2 linked regions of the Methylibium petroleiphilum PM1 genome follow. The protein of the gene in region 1 binds, or shares a complex with, the protein of each later gene. Links are inferred from orthologs where the notes say so. Each region holds a gene or a part of one and is shown on either strand. Other genes may lie near its edges. The genes, in order: dnaB and dnaG.

Evidence for each region.
Region 2: the proteins of dnaB (region 1) and dnaG are in contact, whole or in part, in a crystal structure (PDB 2R6A), measured with the Geobacillus stearothermophilus proteins. The link is inferred for Methylibium petroleiphilum PM1 from one-to-one orthologs. Residues at the interface, in WP_033016901.1 of Geobacillus stearothermophilus: Ser13, Glu15, Ala16, Gln18, Glu91, Leu92, Asp94, Ala95, Val96, Pro97, Thr98, Ala99, Ala100, Asn101, Tyr104, Tyr105, Ile108; in WP_049624496.1 of Geobacillus stearothermophilus: Lys456, Leu457, Leu458, Pro459, Ala460, Asn463, Ala464, Leu467, Leu535, Leu536, Ile537, Ala538, Gln544, Glu545, Asp548, Tyr549, His552.

Annotation. Positions count from the first base shown.
Region 1 is NC_008825.1:1,644,478-1,656,315, reverse strand. What follows is about bases 6,081-9,043. They hold dnaB (replicative DNA helicase), read right to left. Parts: upstream 8,289-9,043; coding sequence 6,873-8,288; downstream 6,081-6,872. Other genes in these bases: rpsR (30S ribosomal protein S18), read right to left, coding at 8,898-9,043; rplI (50S ribosomal protein L9), read right to left, coding at 8,435-8,887; MPE_RS07720 (hypothetical protein), read right to left, coding at 6,449-6,772; MPE_RS07725 (hypothetical protein), read right to left, coding at 6,255-6,449; MPE_RS07730 (error-prone DNA polymerase), read left to right, coding at 6,081-6,227. In the rest of the region: MPE_RS07750 (acetyl-CoA C-acyltransferase family protein), read left to right, coding at 1-102; MPE_RS07745 (putative quinol monooxygenase), read right to left, coding at 160-525; translesion DNA synthesis-associated protein ImuA, read left to right, coding at 715-1,503; MPE_RS07735 (Y-family DNA polymerase), read left to right, coding at 1,433-2,923; more of MPE_RS07730, read left to right, coding at 2,928-6,080; more of rpsR, read right to left, coding at 9,044-9,188; priB (primosomal replication protein N), read right to left, coding at 9,219-9,518; rpsF (30S ribosomal protein S6), read right to left, coding at 9,553-9,921; MPE_RS07690 (VC_2705 family sodium/solute symporter), read right to left, coding at 10,119-11,838. UniProt on the Escherichia coli protein: The main replicative DNA helicase, it participates in initiation and elongation during chromosome replication. Travels ahead of the DNA replisome, separating dsDNA into templates for DNA synthesis.
Region 2 is NC_008825.1:2,639,456-2,651,221, forward strand. What follows is about bases 8,876-11,766. They hold dnaG (DNA primase), read left to right. Parts: upstream 8,876-9,356; coding sequence 9,357-11,177; downstream 11,178-11,766. Other genes in these bases: MPE_RS12555 (3-hydroxyacyl-CoA dehydrogenase), read left to right, coding at 8,876-9,297; rpoD (RNA polymerase sigma factor RpoD), read left to right, coding at 11,493-11,766. Outside these bases: MPE_RS12505 (heavy metal translocating P-type ATPase), read right to left, coding at 1-1,487; MPE_RS12510 (DUF192 domain-containing protein), read left to right, coding at 1,581-2,048; sodB (superoxide dismutase [Fe]), read right to left, coding at 2,109-2,690; xseA (exodeoxyribonuclease VII large subunit), read right to left, coding at 2,785-4,128; MPE_RS12525 (MotA/TolQ/ExbB proton channel family protein), read left to right, coding at 4,462-5,103; MPE_RS12530 (ExbD/TolR family protein), read left to right, coding at 5,134-5,571; lpxK (tetraacyldisaccharide 4'-kinase), read left to right, coding at 5,568-6,644; MPE_RS12540 (Trm112 family protein), read left to right, coding at 6,647-6,844; kdsB (3-deoxy-manno-octulosonate cytidylyltransferase), read left to right, coding at 6,841-7,635; adk (adenylate kinase), read left to right, coding at 7,770-8,423; more of MPE_RS12555, read left to right, coding at 8,539-8,875. UniProt on the Escherichia coli protein: RNA polymerase that catalyzes the synthesis of short RNA molecules used as primers for DNA polymerase during DNA replication.

The sequences.
Region 1 (11,838 bases):
AAGGCCCTGTACGAACTGCAGCGCACCGGCGGCCGCTACGCGCTGGTGACGATGTGCATCGGCGGCGGTCAGGGCATCGCCGCGATCTTCGAGCGCGTCTGAACCGCGCGCTCGGCGGATGAAGCCCAGAGGATGGGCTTCATCCGGCCCGGGCTTGCCTCAGCGGCGGAAGCCGCCGCTCTGCAGCACGAAGTACTGCGGGTTCAGGCCCTTCAGCGGCTCGCGCAGTTGCTCGATGTCGGCTGCTGTCGCGTGCACTTCGACCCGCGTCACTTCAGCGATCTTCAGTGCCTCGCCCAGCAGGGCACCGACATTTTCCAGGTGGGCCAGCAGGCCTGCTGCACCGTCATAGCCTTCGCGGCAGTGCGCTGCATCGCCATCGAAGCTGAAGGCGTAGTGCGCGCACTTGGGTTCGCTGCGTGTCTTCTCGATGAAGCGCGCGGTCAGCGCCTTGAACTCATCGAGCTTGCCGGGCGCCACCTTGAAATAAGGCGCGATGCTGCAGCAGGTGTCGGGGGTGCTCATCAATGTCTCCTGGGACAGGGGTGGTGCGAAATGCAAGCGCGAGCGTGCCGGCCTTCACCCTCGCCGCACACCGGATGAACCCGTAAGCCAATCCCGGCGGCCTCCGCCGACGGGGATCTGCATGGAGCGGAATCGCGCACGTGGATACTGTATTTATGTACAGTATTCATCTCCGTCTGCTTCTCCGCCATGCTCCTCGACCCCGCCGCCACCGCACCGTCGCCGCCACCGCGCGGCCTGGCCTCCTTCATGGACCGCCCCGGGGCCGCGCTATGGCGGGCCGGCGTGCTGGCTCGGCCGCCGCTGCCGACCCTTTCCACCGGATGGCCGGCGCTCGACGAGCAGTTGCCCGGCGGAGGCTGGCCCGCGAGCGGCCTCACCGAACTGCTGGCCGCGCCGGCCAGCGGCGAACTGGCGTTGCTGGTGCCGTGGCTGCGCAAACTGGGGCAGCGCCAGGAGGCCGCACGCGAAACGGTCTGGATCTCCCCGCCGGGCTGGCCTTGCCTGAGCGCGCTGCAGGCCCTCGGCCTGGACGGCTCACGGCTGCTGTGCCTGGCGCCGCAGACAGCGATCGATGCCGCCTGGGCCGCCGAGCAGGCGGTGCGCGCCGGCAGCTGCGCCGCCGTGCTGTGGTGGAGCGAACGGCCGGTGACCCGCCCCACGCTGCGCCGCCTGCACCTGGCCGCGCAAGCGGGTCTCACGCCCTTGCTGAGCCTGCAGGCGCCCGCGGCCCGCTCGCTGAGCAGCCCGGCGCCGCTGCGCCTGGCCTGTCAACCGCTGCCGGGCCATGCCCTGGCCGTCGACGTGTTCAAGCGCCGCGGCCCGCCGATGGCCCGCCCCCTGCAGCTGGCCCTGCCCTGGCCGGCATCGGTGCGCCCCGCGTCGCCGCTCACTGGGAGTCCTCACGATGCTGTGGATCGCCCTCTACCTGCCCCAGCTGCCGCTGCAAGCTCTGCCCGGTTCGCACACCGGGCTTGAGGCCGCGCTGCCGGTAGCGGTGACCGAGCAGCACATGCTGCTCGGCGCCAACCGCGCGGCGCACGCCCTCGGGGTGCGAGCCGGGCAGAGCGTGGCCACGGCCTTGTCCCTGCTGCCGCAGCTCGTCGTGTTCCCGCGTGACCGGCCGCGCGAGGCCGCGCTGGTCGAGCGACTGGCCCTGGCGCTCGCTGCGCTCACGCCCCACCTGAGCCTCATTCCGGACGGGGTGCTGCTCGAAGTGCAGAGCACGCTGCGGCTGTTCGGCGGCATCCATGCGCTGCTGCACCGGGCACAAGCCCTGGCGCGCACGAGCGGGGTGCAGGTGCGGACGGGCTGTGCGCCCACCCCCGGCGCCGCCTGGCTGTTCGCCACCAGCGGCCTGGCCCGGCGACATGCACTGCAGGCCCGGAGCAGTGCGCAGCAGCTGGATCGGCTGCCGGTAGCGAGCCTGGCGCGTCTGCTGCCGCCCAGCCTCCACCAGAGCGAGTTGCTGCAGGCGCTGGGGATCCGGACCTTCAGGGCGCTGCGCGCGCTGCCACGTGCCGGTCTGCAGCGCCGGCTCGGCGTGGACCTGGGCCGGGCGCTCGACCGCTGCTATGGCGATGCCCCAGACCCGAGGCCGTGGTTCGTGCCGCCCGAGCACTTCCTGGCTCGACGCGAACTGCTGCAGCGCGCCGACGAGGCTGCGGTGCTGATGGCCGCCGTCGAGGCTCTGCTGCCGGCACTGCGCGGTTGGCTGCAGCTGCGCTGGCAGGCCGTCACGGTGCTGGCACTGAGACTGCGCCATGAGCACGGCCGCGAGCCCTGCCCCGACACCCGGCTGCGACTGCAGCTGTCGGCCCCGAGCCGCGACATCGCCCAGCTCGCGCTGCTGTGGCGCGAGCGCCTGCAGCGCCATGTGCTCGCCGCGCCGGTCTACGAGCTCGCGCTCGAACTGGAAGCCGCCGTGCCGCACGGCGGCACGCCTGGCGAGCTGCTGCCCGGACCAGGCCGGCAGGACGGCGAACACGCCGCGCTGCTTGACCGACTGACCGCGCGGCTGGGGAGTGATCACGTGCGGCGCTGGGTGCCGCGGGCCGATCACCGACCCGAGCACGCGCAGCGTGTCCGGTCGGTCGGCGAACCGCCCCCAGCGCCCTTTGTGACCACGGCGCCCGCTCCCACCGCCCCCCGACCACTCTGGTTGCTGCCGTTGCCGCTGCCGCTGGCCAGCGATGCCCTGGGCCGGCCGCGGCATGGTGGGCCCCTGCGGGTGTGCTCGCGGGCCGAGCGCATCGAGGCCGGCTGGTTCGACGGCGCGCTGGTGCGGCGCGATTACCACGTGGCCGAGGGCCCCGACCACCGGCTGCGCTGGATCTACCGCGAGCACCCCGGCGACGCCTCGTCGGGGGGCTGGTTCCTGCACGGCTGGTTCGGGTGAGACGATGCCGCAACCAGCCCATCCCAAGACGCCGCAGCCGGCGTCGCCTCCGCCGCCGCCGCTGCACTGGACGCGACCCGGGCTGCCGGCCTACGCGGAGCTGCACTGCCGCTCGAACTTCAGCTTCCTGACCGGCGCCTCGCACCCACAGGAGTTGGTGGAGCGCGCCGCCCAGCTCGGCTATGCGGCGATCGCGATCACCGACGAGTGCTCGGTGGCCGGCGTGGTGCGGGCGCATGCGGCGCTGAAGCGGCTGCGCGAGAACGGCAACCCGCCGTTGCCGGCCCTGATCATCGGTAGCGAGTTCACGCTCGCGGCCTCGCCCACCGCACCGGGCTGCCGCCTGGTGCTGCTGGCGAAGAACCGCGAAGGCTATGCCCAGATCTGTGGTCTCATCACGCTCGGTCGCGGCCGCAGCGCCAAGGGGCACTACCAACTGAGCGTCGACGACCTCGATGCGCTGCTGGCCGGCCAGGGCCATGCCGCCGGCGTGCCCGACTGCCTGGCGCTGCTGATCCCACGCCGCGACGAGCCTCACGCCACCCTGCTCGCGCAGGCCCGTTGGCTGGCGGGCCGCTGCGGCGAGCGCGCCTCGATCGCGGTCGAGCTGCTGCGCTGGGCCGACGACGAGTCCTTCGTGGAGCGCCTGCTCGACGCATCGGCCGCCTCCGGCCTGCCACTGGCGGCGGCGGGCGACGTGCTGATGCACGTGCGCTCGCGCAAGCCGCTGCAGGACACGCTGACCGCGATCCGCCTGAAGCGCCGCGTCGCCGACTGCGGCTACGCGCTGATGCGCAACGCCGAGCAGCACCTGCGCTCGCGGCTGGCGCTGGCGCAGCTCTGCCGTCCCGAGTGGCTGCAGCGCAGCGTGGACCTCGCGCGGGCCTGCGACTTCTCGCTGGAGCAGCTGAAGTACGAGTATCCGGACGAGATCGTGCCGGCCGGCGAGACGGCCAGCAGCCACCTGCGGCGCCTGACCGAGGAAGGGGCCTGCGTGCGCTATCCCGGCGGCGTGCCTGGCATGGTGCAGGCGCAGATCGAACACGAGTTCGCGCTGATCTTCCGCAAGCGCTACGAGGCCTTCTTCCTCACCGTTCACGACGTGGTGCGCTTCGCCCGCTCCGAGGGCATCCTGTGCCAGGGTCGCGGCTCGGCCGCCAATTCGGCGGTCTGCTACTGCCTGGGCATCACCGAGGTCGACCCGACGCAGACCCCACTGCTGTTCGAGCGCTTCATCAGCGAGGAGCGCGGTGAGGCGCCCGACATCGACGTCGACTTCGAACACGAGCGGCGCGAGGAAGTCATCCAGTACATCTACGGCAAGTACGGCACGCACCGCACCGCACTGGCCGCCGCACTGGCGACCTACCGCGTGCGCGGTGCGGTGCGCGAGGTCGGCAAGGCGTTGGGGCTGGACGGGCAGCGCATCGACCGCCTCGCGAAGAGCCACCAGTGGTTCGACGGGCATGAGGCTCTGCCCGCCCGGCTGGTCGAGGCCGGCTTCGATCCGGACGCCCCGGTCACCCGGCAGTGGCTGGCACTGAGCGCCGCGCTGATCGGCTTTCCGCGGCACCTGTCGCAGCACGTCGGCGGATTCGTCATCGCGCGGGACGCGCTGTCGCGCCTGGTGCCGATCGAGAACGCCGCGATGAAGGACCGCCGCGTGATCCAGTGGGACAAGGACGATCTTGAGTCGCTGGGGCTGCTGAAGGTCGACGTGCTGGCGCTGGGCATGCTGAGTGCGCTGAAGCGCGCGCTCGCGCTGATCACCGACTGGCGCGGCCCGCCGCCCGGCGCCAACGGCGGCGCACCCATATCCCCGTCATGGCGGATGCAGGACATCCCGCGCGATGACATCGCCACCTACGAAATGATCCAGGAAGCTGACACCGTGGGCGTGTTCCAGATCGAGAGCCGGGCCCAGCAGAGCATGCTGCCTCGCTTGAAGCCAAGTGAGTTCTACGACCTCGTGGTGCAGGTCGCGATCGTGCGGCCGGGCCCGATCAGCGGCGGCATGGTGCATCCCTACCTGAAGCAGCGTGATCTGCAGCGCCGGGGCCTGCGCCCGCCACCGGCCTACCCAGCGCTCGAGCAGGCGCTCGAGCGCACGCTGGGCGTTCCGATCTTCCAGGAGCAGGTGATGCAGATCTGCATGATCGCGGCCGATTTCAGCGGCGGCGATGCCGACGAACTGCGCCGCGCGATGGCGGCCTGGAAACGCAAGGGCGGCTTGCAGCAATTCCACCAGCGCATCGTCGGTCGCATGGTGGAAAAGAACTACGACCGCGAGTTCGCCGAGCGCATCTTCCAGCAGATCAAGGGCTTCGGCGAGTACGGCTTCCCGGAGAGCCACGCCTACAGCTTCGCGCTGCTGGCCTACCTGAGCGCCTGGCTCAAGTGCCACGAGCCGGCGATCTTCCTGGCCGCGCTGCTGAACTCGCAACCGATGGGCTTCTACGCACCGTCGCAGCTGGTCCAGGACGCACGGCGCCACGCGGTCGAAGTGCGCCCGGTCGACGTGGGCCACAGCGGCTGGGACTGCACGCTCGAGCCGGCGTCACCGGGCAGCACGCCCTGCGCGGCACGCTCGCTGCAGCCCGCCGTGCGCCTGGGGCTGCGCCTCGTCTCCGGCTTCAGCGAGGCGGCCGCCGACCGCATCGTGGCTGCCCGCGCTGTGTCGACATTCGCCAGCCTCGACGACCTGGCGCGGCGCGCCGGGCTCGATCCCCAGGCCCTGCAGGTGCTGGCCCGCGCCGACGCACTGCAGAGCCTGGCCGGCCACCGCCGGCAACAGGCGTGGCATGCGAGTGGCCAGCCCCGCCGCACCGCCCTGCTCGCCGGTGCGACGCATCGCGAAGACCCGCTCGTCCTGCCCGCGCCGCCCGAGGCCGAGGAGATCACGCTCGACTACGCCAGCACCCAGCTCACGCTGCGCCGCCATCCGCTGGCGCTGCTGCGTCCGCGACTCGTACAGCGTGGCTGGCGCAACGCGCGGGAGCTCGGTGCCCTGAAGGATGGCTGCCGCGTCTGGGCCTGCGGCATCGTCGTCGGCCGCCAGCAGCCCGAGACCGCCAAGGGCACGATCTTCGTCACGCTGGAAGACGAGACCGGCTCGGTCAACGTGATCGTCTGGAAGGGCGTGCGCGAGCGCTTCCGCCAGGCGCTGCTCGCCTCACGCCTGCTGGCCGTGGCCGGGGAATGGCAGCGCTCGCCGGAAGGGGTGACGCACCTGCTGGCGCGGCGGCTGGTCGACATGACGCCCTGGCTGGGCCGGCTGGCGACGAGTTCGCGCGATTTCCACTGACGGTCGCGCCGGTCGCGCGGCCAAGGCTCAGTCGTTCTTCAACCGCTTCACGACCGCAGCCGTGGTCAGCAGTTCGAGCTGAGCCTCGAGCCGGATCACGCGGCCGGTCAGGTCCTCGATCTTCTGCTGCTGCAGTTTCATCGCGTCGGACTGCCGGTTGACCTTGTCCTCGAGCTTGATCATCGAGGTGAGCGCGCCCCAGACGCGGTCGGTGACACCCATCAGGCGGCCTTGCGCACCGCTGCCCGGCCGGCGGCTGGTTTCGGCGGGCGGGACGCCTTTGCCTCCATCGCGGCGATGCGCTTGTTGCTCGCCTCGATGAAATTCAGCGCATCGTCGATGGCGGCGCCGGCGCGATCGGCAGCATCGCGCGCGGCATCGGCCAGTACGCCCAGTTCCTGGTCCGCTTCCTTGGCCTCGTAGGCGAAGGCGCCGCGGCGCATCAGTTCCGACACGGGCAGATCCAGACGCTTTGCCTTGGCGGCGATCGCCTTCTTGTCCTGCGAGGTTGCCTGCACCACGATGCGTTCGACGGCTGCGGCCATGTCGTCTCTCCCGATCGGGGCCCCTTGCCCCTGTCCATGGACAGCGTATGTACATGGGGGCCGACTGTCAAGCCGCCCACCCTGAAACCCCACCCGGGCGTCAGTAGTCGCTGCCGCTACTGCCCGGCGCGAGGTTGTCGAACTTGGTCAGGGGCTTCAGGAAGGTGAGCTTCACCGTGCCGACCGGGCCGTTACGCTGCTTGCCGATGATGATCTCGGCAACACCAGGCTCCTTGGTGTCCTTGTTGTAGTACTCGTCGCGGTAGATGAACATGATGACGTCGGCATCCTGCTCGATCGCGCCCGACTCGCGCAGGTCGCTCATCATCGGCCGCTTGTCGGTGCGCGTCTCGACGCTGCGGTTGAGCTGCGACAGCGCGATCACCGGGCACTTCAGTTCCTTGGCCAGTGACTTCAGGCCGCGCGAGATCTCGCCGATCACGGTGGCGCGGTTCTCCTCGTTCGAGCTGGAGCCGCTCATCAGCTGCAGGTAGTCGACCACGATCAGGCCGAGCTGGCCGCACTGGCGCGCCTGACGGCGGGCGCGGGCGCGCAGTTCGCTCGGCGTCAGCGCCGCGCTCTCGTCGATGAACACGCTGGCCTTGCCGAGCTTGTCGACCGCCTCGGTCAGACGCCCCCACTCGTCATCACGCAGCCGGCCGGTGCGTAGCCCCGACTGGTCGATGCGGCCGAGCGAACCCACCATCCGCAACGCCAGCTGGGAGGCGCCCATTTCCATCGAGAACACCACCACCGGCAGGCCTTCCTGCACCGCGACGTGCTCGCCGATGTTGAGCGCGAACGCGGTCTTGCCCATCGACGGGCGCGCCGCCAGCACGATCAGGTCGCCCGGCTGCAGGCCGGCGGTCATGCGGTCGAGGTCGAAGAAGCCGGTGCGCACGCCGGTCACTTCCTCGGCGCCGTTCTCGGCCAGCTCGGTGACGCGGTCGATCAGCTGCACGACCAGGGTGTCCATGCCCTGGAAGCCCTGCTTGGTGCGCGAGCCGGCCTCGCCGATCTTGAAGATCTTGCCCTCGGCCTCGTCGAGAATCTCGGAGACCGCGCGACCGCGCGGGTTGAAGGCGTTGGTGGCGATCTCATCGCTGGTGGCAACCAGGTCGCGCAGGATCTTGCGCTCGCGCACGATCTCGGCGTAGCGGCGCAGGTTGGCCGCGCTCGGCACGCTCTGCGCGAGCTGGTTCAGGTAGGCCAGCCCGCCCACCTCCTCGGCCTTGCCGAGCGACTGCAGCTGCTCGTAGACGGTGATCACGTCGGCCGGCTTGCTGGCGTTGATCAGCTTGCCGATGGCACCGTAGATCAACTGGTGCTCGTGGCGGTAGAAATCGCCGTCGTTCAGCAGGTCGCCGGCCCGGTCCCAGGCGCCGTTGTCGATCAGCAGCCCCCCCAGCACGCTCTGCTCGGCCTCGATGGATTGCGGCGGGATGCGCAGGCGGGCGACCTCGTCGTCGCCGCGGGCATCAGGGCGCGCGCCGCCCCCGGAGAAAATGGCTGACATCGTTCGATCTTATGCCGGTCGCCGACCCGCCGTTGTGGGCAAGTCTGTGGAAATCCGGTGGGTGGTCTGGGGGCGGCGCTGTACAGGCACCGCCGCAAAAACAAAGGCCGGCGAATGCCGGCCTTCGTCGCGAGCGGACAGAAGACTCAGTCGGTCTCGCCGACCACCGTCACGTTCACGTCGACCACCACGTCGGTGTGCAGGGCGACCGTCACCGGATGCTCACCCACGGTCTTCAGCGGACCGTTGGGCAGGCGCACCTGCGACTTCACGACCTTGAAGCCAGCCTTGCCCAGCGCTTCGGCGATATCGTGGTTGGTGACCGAACCGAACAGGCGGCCATCGACGCCGGCCTTCTGCGTGATGCTGATGGTCTTGCCGTTGAGCTTCTCGCCCTCGGCCTGGGAGGCGGCCAGCTTTGCAGCCGCAGCCTTTTCCAGTTCGATGCGCTTGGCTTCGAATTCCTTGACCGCCGTTTCGGTGGCACGACGTGCAGCACCGCTGGGGATCAGGAAATTGCGTGCGTAGCCGTCCTTGACCTTGACGACCTCACCGAGGTTGCCGAGGTTGGCCACCTTCTCGAGCAGGATGATTTGCATGGCGGGCTCCTCAGGACTTGTGCTGGTCGCTGTACGGCAGCAGGGCCAGGAAGCGGGCGCGCTTGATGCAGGTCGACAGCTGACGCTGGAAGAAGGCACGCGTGCCGGTCAGGCGGGCGGGCGTGATCTTGCCGTTCTCGGCGATGAAGTCGCGCAGCGTGTCGACATCCTTGTAGTCGATCTCGGTAACGCCGGTGACCGTGAAGCGGCAGAAGCGCTTGCGACGGAACAGCAGCGATTGGGTGTTGCGCTTCGGGCGCTTGTCCTTGCCGAAACGGCCTTTACCACGGGGCGGGGGCATAGTGAACTCCTGAAATCTGAAACGGGTTGCTCAAAGCGAAGCGGGCTGGGCGTCGAATTCGGTGATGTGCAGCAGCACGCCCTTGCCGTTGCGGTGGGACCCGAGGAATCCGGCGAACCCGGCGGTGTCTCCCACCGCCAGCTTGCCGAGCTGCTCGGCCACCGCCCCGATTCCCACGGCCCGGATCTCCAGGGAGACCCGGCGCGGGTGCCCGGCTTCCGTCACTTGCGACTCGTGCCTCAGGCTCAAGTCGAGTGCCGGCAAACCGGCGGGCGTGTAGCGCATCACGCCCCGCTCCACCAACTGCGCCTGAAGAACCACGCGGTTCATGCAGGCGCCTGCGGCAGGCAGGGCTTCACCGGAATCAGGCAGCGGCTTCCTGCGGCTGCGGCGCCTTGCGTGATTCCTCACGCTCGACGGCCTTCATCATGATCGAGGGCGCGGTCTCGGCCTTGCTCTTGACCACCGTGAGGTGGCGCAGCACGGCGTCGTTGAACTTGAAGCCGGTCTCGAGCTCGAGCAGCGTTTCCTTGCTGCACTCGATGTTGAGGCACAGGTAGTGCGCCTTCGCGAGCTTGTTGATCAGGTAGGCCAGTTGGCGGCGACCCCAATCCTCGACGCGGTGCACCTTGCCACCGGCAGCGGTGACCAGGCCCTTGTAGCGTTCCAGCATGGCCGGAACCTGCTCGCTTTGATCCGGGTGGATCAGCAGGACGATTTCGTAATGACGCATCGGTACTCCTTGTGGATGTCCGCTTTGCGGCCGTGCAGGCACGGTGATCGGTCGGCGGGGAAGCCGCCCCCTAGCGTCAACAAGGAGTGCGGCAAGGTGAGCCAAAGATTATAGCCGCATCAATGGAAACGGCCCCCGTTGCCGGGGGCCGCCAGTCAGCCGTGGCGGGCCAGCCCTGAGGCCGGCCCCACGGGGCCTCAGGTACCCAGGCTCTTCACCGTGTCGCCGCGCAGGTTCGGATAGCGAACGTGCTCGATCAGCTCTTGCACCTTCTTGTTCGGTGCCGGAGTGAACAGGCTCACGATGATGATCACCGCAAAACCGATCGGCACACCGAAGGTCGCCGCCGAGATCGGCTGGATGCCGAACCACAGGCTGACGGGATCGGTGATGCCGAACACGCCACGCAGCCAGGGCTGGTTGTGGACCATGTAGTACATGGTCGTCCCCAGGCCGGCGATCATGCCCAGCACGGCCCCGGCGCTGGAAGCACGCTTCCAGAAGATGCCGAGCACCAGGGCCGGGAAGAAGCCCGCCGCCGCGAACGAGAACGCCGCCGACACCAGGAACAGGATGTCCGCCGGCTTCTGCGACGCCACGTAGGCCGCTGCCAGGGCCACGACCAGCAAGAGGATCTTGGAGATCGTCACGCGGCGGGAGGTCGACGCGTTCGGATCGATCATCTTGTAGTACAGGTCGTGCGACAGCGCGTTGGCGATCGTGAGCAGCAGGCCGTCCGCGGTCGACAGCGCCGCTGCCAGACCGCCTGCGGCGACCATGCCCGACACCACGTACGGCAGGCCACCGATCTCAGGCGTGGCCAGCACGATGATGTCGCCGCCGATCTTCATCTCGCCGAGCTGCAGGATGCCGTCCTTGTTGATGTCGGTGACCGACATCAGCGTCGGATCGACCCGCGCCCAGTTGGCGATCCAGGCGGGCAACTGGTCGAACGGCGTGCCGACGACGTTGTTGAACACCTCGAACTTCACCAGCACGGCCAACGCCGGCGCGGTGAAGTAAAGCAGGAAGATGAAGAACAGCGACCACGTCACCGATTCGCGCGCCTCCTTGACCGAAGGCGTCGTGTAATAGCGCATCAGGATGTGCGGCAGCGCGGCCGTGCCGACCATCAGGCAAAACACCAGCGCCAGGAAGTTGCGACGCGAATCGTCGAAGGTCTTCTGCGCCTTCTCGTCGCCATTCGGGTCGCCGGCGTACTGCTGTGCGTGGGGTGGCATGCCGGCCAAGGGCTTGGCACGCGCCTCGTTCGCAGTCTTCGCCGCCGTGTAGGCCTTCTTGGCATCGGCTTCCGTTGCCGGCAAGGCAGCCAGCGCCTTCTCGGCCGCCTGCACATCGGCCAGCGGTGCATTCGCGCCCTTCAGGTCGGCGAGCTTCTGCTCGGCCGCTGCCTTGTCGGCTGCCATCGCGGCCGGCACGTCCTTCAACTTGGCATCGGCGCCCTCGGCACGCTGCTTGAAGGCGGCGATGACCTCCAGTTCCTTCGGGTCGGCCTTGAGCTGAGCTTCCTTGGCGGTGATCTTCTGCAGTTGGGCGCCGTAGATGGCCTGCGGCACCGGCACGCTCGTCTGCTTCACCGACAGCCAAACCACAGGGATCATGTACGCGATGATCAGGATGATGTACTGCGCCACCTGCGTCCAGGTGACCGCGCGCATGCCGCCGAGGAAGGAGCACACCAGGATGCCACCGAGGCCGACGAACACCCCGATCTCGAACGCCAGCCCGCTCAGGCGTGCCGTGATCAACCCTACGCCGTAGATCTGCGCCACCACGTAGGTGAACGAGCACAGGATCGCCGCGAAGATGCCGATGAACCGGGCCAGATTGCCGCCGTAACGTTCACCCAGGAAGTCGGGAATGGTGAACTGCCCGAACTTGCGCAGGTAGGGCGCC
Region 2 (11,766 bases), 1.0 Mb from region 1 along the record:
GCCTGCAGGTCGTCACCGTCCGGCCACACCACCTGCGCGAGCGCAAGCCGGTCTTCGGTCAGCGTGCCGGTCTTGTCGAAGCAGGCGACGTCGATCTGCGCCAGCGTCTCGAGCGCGTCGAGGCGCTGCACCAGCACGCCGCGACGCGCCAGCGCGCCGGTGGCCGCGATCAGCGCCGACGGGGCAGCCAGCGACAGCGCGCAGGGGCAGGTGACGATCAGGATGGACACCGCCACCCACACGGCACGCGACGGGTCGACGTGCATCCACACACCGAAGGCCGCCGCCGCCAGCAGCAGCACGCCGCCCACGAACGGCGCGGCCACGCGGTCGGCCCAGCGCACCGTCGACGGCCGCTCGGTCAGCGCTCGCTGCATCAGCGCCACGATCTGTTGATGGCGGGTGCCATGGCCGACCTGTGTGACCCGCATCAGCACCGGCGCGCCGAGGTTCAGGCTGCCGGCGATCACCGCGTCGCCGACGCCGCGCACCAGCGGCCGCGACTCGCCCGTCAGCAGCGATTCGTCGGCCTGCGTCCGGCCCTCGATCAGGCAGCCGTCGGCCGGGAAGGCCTGCCCCACCGCAACGCGGACCCGGTCGCCCGCGGCCAACCGCGCCGCCGGCACCCAGGCCACGCTGCCGTCGGCGGCGAGTCGCTCGACGCTGTCGGGCAGGCGGCGCAGCAGCGCGTCGAGCGAGCGCGTGCTGCGCTCGCGCGAGCGCGCCTCGAGCCAGCGGCCGGCCAGCAGGAAGCAGACGAACATCGTCAGCGAGTCGAAATAGACCTCGTGACCGAAGATCCCGCCAGGGTCGAAGCTCGCAGCGCTGCTGGCCACGAAGGTGACCGCGATGCCGAGCGCCACCGGCACGTCCATGCCGATGCGCCGCTGGCGCAGCGATTGCCAGGCACCGCTGAAGAAGGGCCGCGCCGAGAACAGCAGCACCGGCAGCGTCAGCACCCAGGCCGACCAGCGCAGCAGCGCGGCGAGATCGGGCGCGATATCGCCCGGCGCCGCGAAGTAGCCGGGCGCCGCGGCCATCATCACCTGCATCATGCAGAAGGCCGCGACGAACAGCCGCCACAGCGCCTGGCGCGATTCGGCCTGTCGGGCCCGCAGGGCGTCCTCGGCATCGGCCAGGTAGGCCTGGTAGCCGGCCCGCTGCACGGCCTCGATCAGGGCCGAGGCGCGGGTGCGGGCGGGGTCCCAGTCGACCTCGGCCCGCTCGGACGCGCCGTTCACCCGTGCCGCACGCACCCCATCGACCCGCTCCAGTGCCGCCTCGATGAGTCCCGCGCAGGCCGCGCAGTGCAGCCCCTGCAGGACCAGCCGGGTGCGGGCCTCGCGCCGGCCGTCGGCAGCCTCCTGCCACGTCGTGCAGGCGGCCAGCGCCGTGTCGTCGTCCAGCGCAACGCGCTGCCGCCCCGACAGTTCGGTCGGCGGCAGGGCCAGCGCAGGGGCGGCAAGTGTCAGGGTGGTGGCAGGCATGGGGCGTCGACGGAGCGCGGCAGGCGTCAGCCTGCGGTCGGCTGCGGACGGCCCCGTGCGTTACTCTAGGACCGAACTCTCCCCGTCGAACTGATGCAGATCAAGCCCGCACCTCGCCGTCACCTCCGTCTCGTCGTTCCCGCGCTGCTTTCGCTGCTGGCGGCGACCGCACCGGCGCAGTCGGGCCCGCAGAAGCTGCCCTCGGTGCGTCTCAATGCGGGCATCCACAACATCCAGGCCGAGGTGGCGCGCACGCCCGAGCAGCGCGCGATCGGCCTGATGAACCGGCCGACGATGCCCCCGAACGACGGCATGCTGTTCGTGTTCGACGAGGCCGCGACGCAGTGCTTCTGGATGAAGAACACGCTGCTCCCGCTGTCGATCGCCTACCTGGCCGACGACGGCACCATCACGCAGATCGTCGACATGCCGCCGCAGACGCTGGATTCGAAGTGCTCGACGAAGCCGGTGCGGCTGGTGCTCGAGATGAACCAGGGCTGGTTCGCCAAACGCGGGCTCAAGCCGGGCAGCCGGCTCAGCGGCGACGCCTTCAAACCCTAGACGCCCACGGCATGAAAAAGGCCGGCACTGGGCCGGCCCGGGATCGCGCCGAGGCGGGACTCAGGCGAAGTTCTTCGCTGCGAAGTCCCAGTTCACGAGCGAATTGAGGAAGGTCTCGACGAACTTCGGGCGCGCATTGCGGAAGTCGATGTAATAGGCATGCTCCCACACGTCGACCGTCAGCAGCGCCTTGTCGGCGGTGGTCAGCGGGGTGGCGGCGTTGCCGGTGTTGACGATGTCCACCGAGCCGTCCGCCTTCTTCACGAGCCAGGTCCAACCGGAGCCGAAGTTGCCGACGGCACTCTTCGCGAAGGCTTCCTTGAAGGCGGCCAGGCTGCCCCACTTGGCGTCGATGGCGGCCGCCAGCGCGCCGCTCGGCGCACCGCCGCCCTGCGGCTTCATGCTGTTCCAGAAGAAGGTGTGGTTCCAGATCTGGGCTGCGTTGTTGAACACGCCACCGCTGGACTTCTTGACGATGTCTTCCAGGCTCAGCGACTCGAACTCGGTGCCCTTGATCAGGTTGTTGAGATTGGTCACGTAGGCTTGGTGGTGCTTGCCGTAGTGGAACTCGAAGGTCTCCTTCGAGAGGTGCGGCGCGAGGGCGTCCATCGCATACGGCAGCGGCGGCAGGGTGTGTTCCATGAGGTCTGTCCTTCCTTGGTCTTGAGCCTGGGGGATGAGAGGGGCATTGTAGGCAGCACCCGCAGGCCGGCCGCCTGCGCGGCGCATGCCTGCATCAGCGTCGGGGCTTGTCGGGTTCGATGCCGATCACCTGCGCCTCGATGCGGCCGTCGGCCAGCCGGGCTTTCACGGTCTGCCCTGGCTGCAGCTGGTTCACCGATGTGAGCGCCCGTCCCTCGGCGTCACCGAGCCACGCATAGCCGCGCGACAGCACGCGCTGCGGGTCGAGCGCACCCAGGCGTGCGACCAGCACGTCGAGCCGCTGGACGGCGCGCAGGCGCAGTTGCCGCGCCGCCTGCATCCAGCGCGAGGCCAGCACCGCCTGGCGCTGCTGCTGTCGTTCGAGGTGGCGGTGCATCGCCGTTCGCTGCCGTTGCGACAGCAGCGCCAGCCGCTCGCGGTGCGGCGCCAGCGCCTGGGCCGGCCGCGCGAGCCGCAGCGCGGTGCGGTCGAGCCGCTGCGCCTGGCCGTCCAGGCGCAGCGCCACGCCGCGTCTGGCGCGCCGCGCCAGATCGTGCAGCACCGCCAGCGCCTCTTCGCGCGGCATGGCGGCCAGCTCGGCCGCCGCGGTCGGCGTCGGTGCGCGCAGGTCGGCGGCGAAGTCGACCAGGCTCACGTCGGTTTCGTGGCCGATGCCGGCGATCACCGGGATGCGGCTGGCCGCGACGGCACGCACCACCAGCGCCTCGTTGAAGGCCCACAGGTCTTCCAGCGAACCACCGCCCCGGGCGACGATCAGCGTGTCGGCCCGGCCGTGCCGTCCGGCGGTCTCGATCGCTGCGGCCAACGCCGCCGGGGCCTCGGCGCCCTGCACCGGGCTCGGGTAGACAATCACGCGCACCTGCGGCGCTCGGCGCTGCAACGCGGTCAGCACGTCGTGCAGGGCCGCCGCCGCAAGCGACGTGACCACACCGATGCAGGCAGGGTGGCGGACGATCGTTCGTTTGCGCGTCGCGTCGAACAGGCCCTCGGCCTCGAGCTGGGCCTTGAGCCGCAGGAAGCGCTCGTAGAGGGCGCCTGCGCCGGCACGCTGCATCGATTCGACGACGAACTGCAGTTCGCCACGTGGCTCGTACACCGCCAGACGACCGCGCAACTCGACGAGATGCCCCTCCTCGGGCGCGAAGTCGAGCAGGCTCGCGGCGCGACGGAACATCGCACAGCGCAGCGCGGCGGTGCCTTCGGCGTCCTTCAGCGTGAAGTAGCAATGGCCGCTGGCGGCTCGGGTGTAGCCGGACACCTCGCCGCGCACGGCGACGGACGCGAAGCGCGCCGCCAGCGTGTCGGCGACTGCATGCACCAGCGCAGCGACCTCCCAGACCCGGGGCCCGATGGCACGGCCCGCTCCCTCCTCCACGGGCATCACGCCGCGCACCGCGGGGCGATCAGCCGGGGCCATCGCAATGGCCCCGATACGCTCCGAGCCCCCTCGAAATGCGGGGATGGAACTCCACAGCCGCGCCAAATAAGGCCGCGCACCGCACTGACCCCGTCATGAGCCTGTCAAAGTTGTGCAAGCCTTTGATTCCAAAGCGTTTTTTTGTGCTCATTGTTTGAGCAATCTGTTCGAGGCCTTGACTGGCGGGCGTTTGAGGCGGGGAGCAAGGTGGTTGCCCACAAAGTTATCCACAACAACGGTGGACGATTGCGGCAGCGAACTCGAGGGGGCTGTCGCGGCAGGCACCGCCGGGGCCGGGCCATAATCGCCGCGACCCGAATCAGGAGAACCTCGTTGTTTTCGATCATACAAGCCGCGGGCTGGCCGATCTGGCCGCTGATCCTGTGTTCCATCGTTGCGCTGGCGCTCGTGATCGAGCGATTCAGCAGCCTGCGCACCGTGCGCGTCGTGCCGCAGCGACTGCTCGATGAAGTCATCTCCGTCACCAGCAAGAGCCTGCCGGCGCCCGAGGTGGTGAACAAGCTGTCGGCCAACTCGGTGCTGGGCAGCGTGCTGGCCAGCGGCCTGCGCGCGGTGATCGCCGACCCGCGCATCACCGAGGACGGCCTGCGCATCGCCTTCGAGACCGCCGGACGTGCCGCTGTGCACCGTCTCGAGCGCTACCTGAACACCCTGGGCACCATCGCTTCGGCAGCGCCGCTGCTGGGGCTGTTCGGCACGGTGGTGGGCATGATCGAGATCTTCGGCTCGCAGGCCCCGGCCACCACCGCCGGCGTCGGAGGCAACCCGGAACAACTGGCGCACGGCATCTCGATCGCGCTCTACAACACGGCCTTCGGGCTGGTGGTGGCCATCCCGTCGCTGATGTTCTATCGCTACTTCCGCGGGCGAGTCGACGAGTACACGATCGATCTCGAGCAGGCCAGCGAGCGCATCATGCCGCACCTGCTGCGCTTCACTTCGCGCCAGAGCTGAGCAGCGGCACCGGGCCCGACGACCATGGCGATGAACTTCCGCCACCGCCGCAGCGAGGAGCCGGAGATCAACCTGATCCCGTTCATCGACGTGCTGCTGGTGATCCTGATCTTCCTGATGCTCTCGACCACCTATTCCAAGTTCACCGAGTTGAAGGTGAACCTGCCGGTGGCCGATTCGGAACGCGCCCGCGACTATCCGAAAGAGATCATCGTCGGCGTCGCGAGCGACGGGCGCTACACGGTCAACCGCGACGCGGTCGCGGGTCGTGACCTCGCCACGCTGACAGCCGCCCTGGCTGCCGCCGCCGCGGGCCAGAACGACCGGGTGGTGATCGTCTCCGCCGACGCGAGCGCGGCCCACCAGAGCGTGATCAATGTGCTGGACGCCGCCCGCCGCGCCGGGTTGCAACAGCTGACCTTCGCGACCCAAGGCAGCCGCAACGGCGCCGACGCCGAGCCGCGTTGAATGCGGACCCGCCCCGCGCGCCGCGGCGCGCACCGCTCGAAGCCTTCCTGACCCAGCAGTGGCTGCGCCGCGGGCCGGTGGCCTGGGCGCTGCGACCACTGGCGGCGCTGTACGGCGCGGCCGTGGCGCTGCGCAACCGTCGCTATCGGCTCACCCCCGGCCGCAGCGTGCGCGTCGGCCGGCCGGTCGTGGTGATCGGTAACCGCATCGCCGGCGGTGCCGGCAAGACGCCCACCGTGATCGCCGTGCTGGCCCATTTGCGTCGCCAAGGCTGGCAGCCCGGCGTGGTGTCGCGCGGACACGGCCGCACTGCCCTCGGCGTGCAGGCCGTCGCCGCCGACACGCCGGCCGACGTCGTGGGCGATGAACCCCTGCTGATCCACCTGCGCAGCGGCGCGCCGGTGGTGGTCGGCCGCGACCGCGTGGCGGCGGCCGCCGCGCTGCTGCGGGCCCGGCCGGAGATCGACGTGATCGTTGCCGACGACGGCTTGCAGCACCGCCGCCTGGCGCGCGATGTCGAAGTCGTGGTGTTCGATGCTCGGGGAGCCGGCAACGGCTGGCTGCTGCCGGCGGGCCCGCTGCGCGAGCCGATCGACACGCCGACCGGTGCCGGGACCGCGCTGGTGCTCTACAACGCCGACCGGCCCAGCACGCCACTGCCCGGCTACGCGACGCGACGCGCGCTGACCGGCGCCGTGGCGCTCGCGGCGTGGTGGCAGGGCACGCCGGCTGCCGCCGCCACGCTCGCTTCGCTGCGCGGCAGGCCCGTACTCGCCTGCGCCGGCATCGCCCAGCCTCAGCGCTTCTTCGAACAGCTGCGCCACGCCGGCCTCGACGTGCAGGAGCAGGCCCTGCCCGACCACGCGGCGTTCGACGCCCTGCCCTGGCCGGCCGCGACCCCCGACGTGATCGTGACCGAGAAGGACGCCGTCAAGCTCCCGGTCGACCGCGTACGACGCGAGCGGCCCGGCACGCGGGTCTGGGTCGCGCCGCTAGACTTCTCGCCCGAGCCGGCATTCTTCGCCGCACTCGACACCGCACTGGCCCCACTGTCACCGCGCCGCGAAGGATGAGCATGGACACCCGATTGATGGACCTGCTGGTGTGCCCGATCTGCAAGGGCCCGCTGACGCACGATCACTCCAGCCACGAGCTGCATTGCGCGGCCGACCGGCTGGCGTTCCCGATCCGCGACGGCATTCCGGTGATGCTCGAATCGGAGGCGCGCGCACTGGACGAGTCGCCCTCGCAGGCCGCACCCCTGTCGGAATGAGCTTCACGGTCCTGATCCCGGCGCGGCTCGGTTCGAGCCGGCTGCCGGACAAGCCCCTGGCCGACATCGCCGGCCTGCCGATGGTGGTGCACGTGGCGCGGCGCGCCCTGGCCAGCGGCGCGGCGGTGGTGGTGGTGGCGGCCGACGACACGCGCACGGTCGAGGCCTGTGCGCGCCATGGCGTGCGGGCGCTGCTGACGCGCCGCGACCATGCAACCGGCAGCGACCGCCTCGCCGAGGCCTGCGACCTGCTCGCACTGCCGGACAGCGAAATCGTCGTCAACGTGCAGGGCGACGAGCCGCTGATCGATCCGGCGCTGATCGACGCCTGCGCACGCCTGCTGGCCGAGCGCCCCGAATGCGTGATGGGCACGGCCGCCCACGCGATCGACACCGTGGCGGAGTTCGAGAACCCGAACGTCGTGAAGGTGGTGTGCGACGCGCTGGGCCGGGCATTGAGCTTTTCGCGGGCGCCGATGCCCTGGTGGCGCGATGGCTACGCCGCTGGGCTGCGCCAGGCAACAGCGCTGAGCGATCCGCCGCCGCTGCGGCACATCGGTCTGTATGCCTACCGGGCCGGCTTCCTGCGCCGCTACCCGAAGCTGGCGCCGAGCCCGATCGAGACGATCGAATCGCTCGAACAGCTGCGCGTGCTCTGGCACGGCGAGCGCATCGCGGTGCACGTGAGTCCGCTGCGTCCCGGCCCGGGCGTCGACACGCCCGACGACCTGGCACGCGTGCGCGCCCTGCTCCACGATACGGGGCAAGAACCGCCGCGCGAGTCAGGTTGACGAAAGGCTGCGTGGTATTCTCATTTTGACCCTGCAGGCAACGTTCCTTCACGGTCGAGCAGCTGCGAGACAAGCCGCGTGCCGCCTCCGGGTGCCACGGCGTGCGAACCGACAAGAAACCACGAGGACCCGCGATGAAACTGATCCTGTTGGGCGCACCCGGCGCTGGCAAGGGCACCCAAGCCACCTTCATCTGCCAGAAGTTCGGAATCCCGCAGATCTCGACCGGCGACATGCTGCGCGCCGCCGTCAAGGCTGGGACCCCGCTGGGGCTGGAGGCCAAGAAGGTGATGGACAGCGGCGGCCTCGTCAGCGACGACATCATCATCGGCCTCGTCAAGGAACGCATCACGCAGCCGGACTGCGCCAACGGCTTCCTGTTCGACGGCTTCCCGCGCACGATCCCGCAGGCTGACGCGATGAAGGCCGCGGGCGTGAAGCTCGACCTCGTGCTGGAGATCGACGTGCCCGACGAGGCCATCATCGAACGCATGAGCGGTCGCCGCGTGCACGTGGCCTCGGGCCGCACCTACCACGTCAAGTTCAACCCGCCCAAGGTGGCCGGCGTCGACGACGTGACCGGCGAACCGCTGATCCAGCGCGACGACGACAAGGAAGCCACCGTGCTCAAGCGTCTGCAGGTCTACCAGAGCCAGACCCGGCCGCTGGTCGACTACTACGCCGCCTGGGCCGCGACCGGCGATGCGGCAGCCCCGAAGTACCGCAAGATCGCCGGCACCGGCAGCGTCGACGAGATCACGACGCGGGCTCTGGCGGCCCTGGCCTGAGGCCGGTCGACGGGCGGCTCGCGGCCTCTCCCTCCTTCCTCTTTTCCTTTTTGTACCGGGGCCGCAGCAGCGGCCCTTTTTCTTTCCTCCCTCCACTTCACCACCGGAGCTCCGCATGGATATCGCAGGCAAGGTCTATATCGTCACCGGCGGCGCCTCGGGCCTGGGCGAAGGCACCGCGCGCATGCTGGCCCGCGAAGGCGGCATCGTCGTGGTGGCCGACCTGCAGGCCGAGGCCGGTGAGGCGGTGGCGCGAGACATCGGCGGCGCCTTCGTCAAGTGCGACGTCGCCAACGAGGCCGACGGCCAGGCGGTGGTGGCGAAGGCGGTCTCGCTGGGCAAGCTGATGGGGCTGGTGAACTGCGCCGGCATCGCGCCCGCCGTCAAGACGGTGGGCAAGGACGGCGCCCACCCGCTGGCCGTGTTCAGCAAGGTGGTCACGGTCAACCTGGTCGGCACGTTCAACATGATCCGGCTCGCCGCCGAGGCGATGAGCCGCAACGCCCCCGAAGCCACCGGCGAGCGCGGCGTCATCATCTCGACGGCCTCGGTGGCGGCCTACGACGGCCAGATCGGCCAGGCGGCATATGCCGCCAGCAAGGGTGGCGTGGTCGGGATGACGCTGCCGATCGCGCGCGACCTGGCCCGCAGCGGCATCCGCAACATGACGATCGCCCCGGGCATCTTCGGCACGCCGATGCTGTTCGCGATGCCGCAGGAGGTGCAGGACGCACTGGCCGCCGGTGTGCCCTTCCCCTCGCGTCTGGGCACGCCCGCAGACTACGCCAAGTTGGTGCAGCAGATCCTCACCAACGAGATGCTCAACGGCGAGGTCATCCGCCTGGACGGGGCGATCCGGCTGGCGCCGAAATGAAAGTGAGCGCGCCCGGGCGCGAACTGCCCGCTGGCCCGACCAGGCCCTAGACTTCGCGCGTGATCCCCCAGGCTTTCATCGACGAACTGCTCGCCCGCGCCGACATCGTCGAGGTCATCGGTCCGCACGTCGAGCTCAAGCGCGCCGGCAAGGACTTCAAGGGCCTGTGCCCCTTCCACGGCGAGAAGACGCCGAGCTTCTACGTGATCCCGGCCAAGCAGTTCTATCACTGCTTCGGCTGCGGTGCCCAGGGCCATGCGCTGCGCTTTCTGACCGAGCATGTCGGGCTCGACTTCCCCGAGGCGGTGCGCGACCTCGCGCAGCGCCTGGGCATGACCGTGCCTCAGGAAGACAGCTCGCCCGAGGAGCGCGAGCGCGCCAGGGCAGCGAAGGAGCGCCAGGCCACGCTGAGCGAGGTGCTGGCGAAGGCCGGCGAGCACTGGCGCAAGCAGCTCAGGGGCAGCCCGCGCGCGGTGAACTATCTCAAGGGCCGCGGACTGACTGGCGAGATCGCGGCACGCTTCGGCATGGGCTACGCGCCCGAAGGCTGGCGAGGCCTCGCCAGCGTGTTCCCGCGCTACGACGACCCGTTGCTCGCCGAATCGGGTCTGGTGATCGTGCAGGGCGACGAAGGGCCGGAGCAGAAGCGCTACGACCGCTTCCGCGACCGCATCATGTTCCCGATCCGCTCGGTGCAGGGCGAAGTGATCGGCTTCGGCGGTCGCGTGCTCGACGCCGGCGAGCCGAAGTACCTCAACTCTCCGGAGACCCCGGTGTTCGTCAAGGGTCGCGAACTCTACGGCCTGCACGAGGCCCGCCAGGCGCTGCGCGAGCGCGGCTATGCACTGGTGGTCGAGGGCTACATGGACGTGGTGGCCCTCGCCCAGCTCGGATTTCCGAACGCCGTGGCAACGCTTGGCACCGCCTGCACCGCCGAGCATGTGCACAAACTGCTGCGATTCACCGACCGCATCGTCTTCAGCTTCGACGGCGATGCGGCCGGCCGCCGTGCCGCCGGCCGCGCTCTGGAGGCGGCGCTGCCGCACGCCAGCGACACGCGCAGCATGAAGTTCCTGTTCCTGCCGGCAGAGCACGACCCTGATTCGTTCGTGCGTGCGCACGGCACCGCCGCCTTCGAAGCCTGCGTCGAGCAGGCGGTGCCGCTGTCGCGCCAGCTGCTCGAGGTGGCCCGCGAGGGCTGCGATCTCGACAGCGCCGAAGGGCGCGCGCGCATGCTTGCCAACGCCAAGCCGCTGTGGTCGGCGCTGCCGGATGGCGCGCTGCGGCGCCAGCTGCTGGGCGAGCTGGCGCGGGCTGGCGCCCTCGAATCCGCGGAGCTGCAGGCGCTCTGGGGCGGCCAGGCGCCGCCGCGGCGCGAGGCCGCGCGCCCGCCGCCGCGCCCCAACCGGCGGGCGCTGCGCGCCGCGACCAGCTCACTCGACCGCGGGGCCTGGCTGCTGGTGCAGCGCTGCGACCTGTGGGACCGGCTCGACGTGGCCACTCACGAGCTGTTGTGCGAGGTGCTCGACCCCCACGGCAGCTTCTTCCGTTGGCTCGACCGCCGCTTCCACGAAGAGGGCCCGCTATCGCCGCAGACCCTGCTCGCCGAGATGCAGGCCGGCGGCGAAGGCCCGGGACTGGCCGAACTGGCACAGCGCATCGGGGCGCTGCACGAGGTGGAGGTCGGCGAGCACGCCGAGGCCGAGCTGCGGGTGGTGGCCGACCGCGTGCGCCTCGATGCGTTGGAGCGCGATCTGGAAAGCCTCACCGCTGCCGAGCCGCTGACCGCAGACATGCTGGACACGATCCGTCGTACCCGCCAGAACGCCGACGAGATCAAGCGCCGCCTCGCGCGCGGGCAGACCACAGCGAGTTCCTGACCCTGCGGCTTTGACGCCCGACCAGGAATCGCCGATAATCGTCGGCTAGTCGTATGCGGCAAGAGTGAGCGCAGCACCTCCGGGCCCCGGCCACCCTCGACAAGGGTTACCAACAGGCCACCTTCCCCCGCCAGGGCTGCACCTTCAGGACACTCACGCGAGCTTGCCCGCCAACGCCGATGCCCCGACGGCCCCCTCCGGCCCGACGGCTGCCCGACCTGTGTTTGCATGGTGCCTTCCGCGGCCATGCAGTGCCGGGCCGGATTGCGGCGCATGGCTTCAGGCACCCGAGACACCCATCCTCCAAGGAATCGCATGACCGCGAAGAAGAGCGCTCCCGCCCCTGCGAGCAAGCCATCGAAGACCGCCGCGCCGGCGCCGGCCGCCAAGGCCGCAGCCAAGTCGGCCGGCAAGGCCGAGATCGACCCGAAGAAGGCCAAGGCGGCTGCCGCCCCGGCCAAAGCCGCGGGGAAGACGGCCAAAGTCGCCGTGCCCGAGGCCCCCAAGGGCAAGCCGGGTCGCAAGCCGGCCGCCAAGCAAGCGCTGCCGGTGCTCGACGAGGACCTGGGCGACATCGAGGCCGACCTCG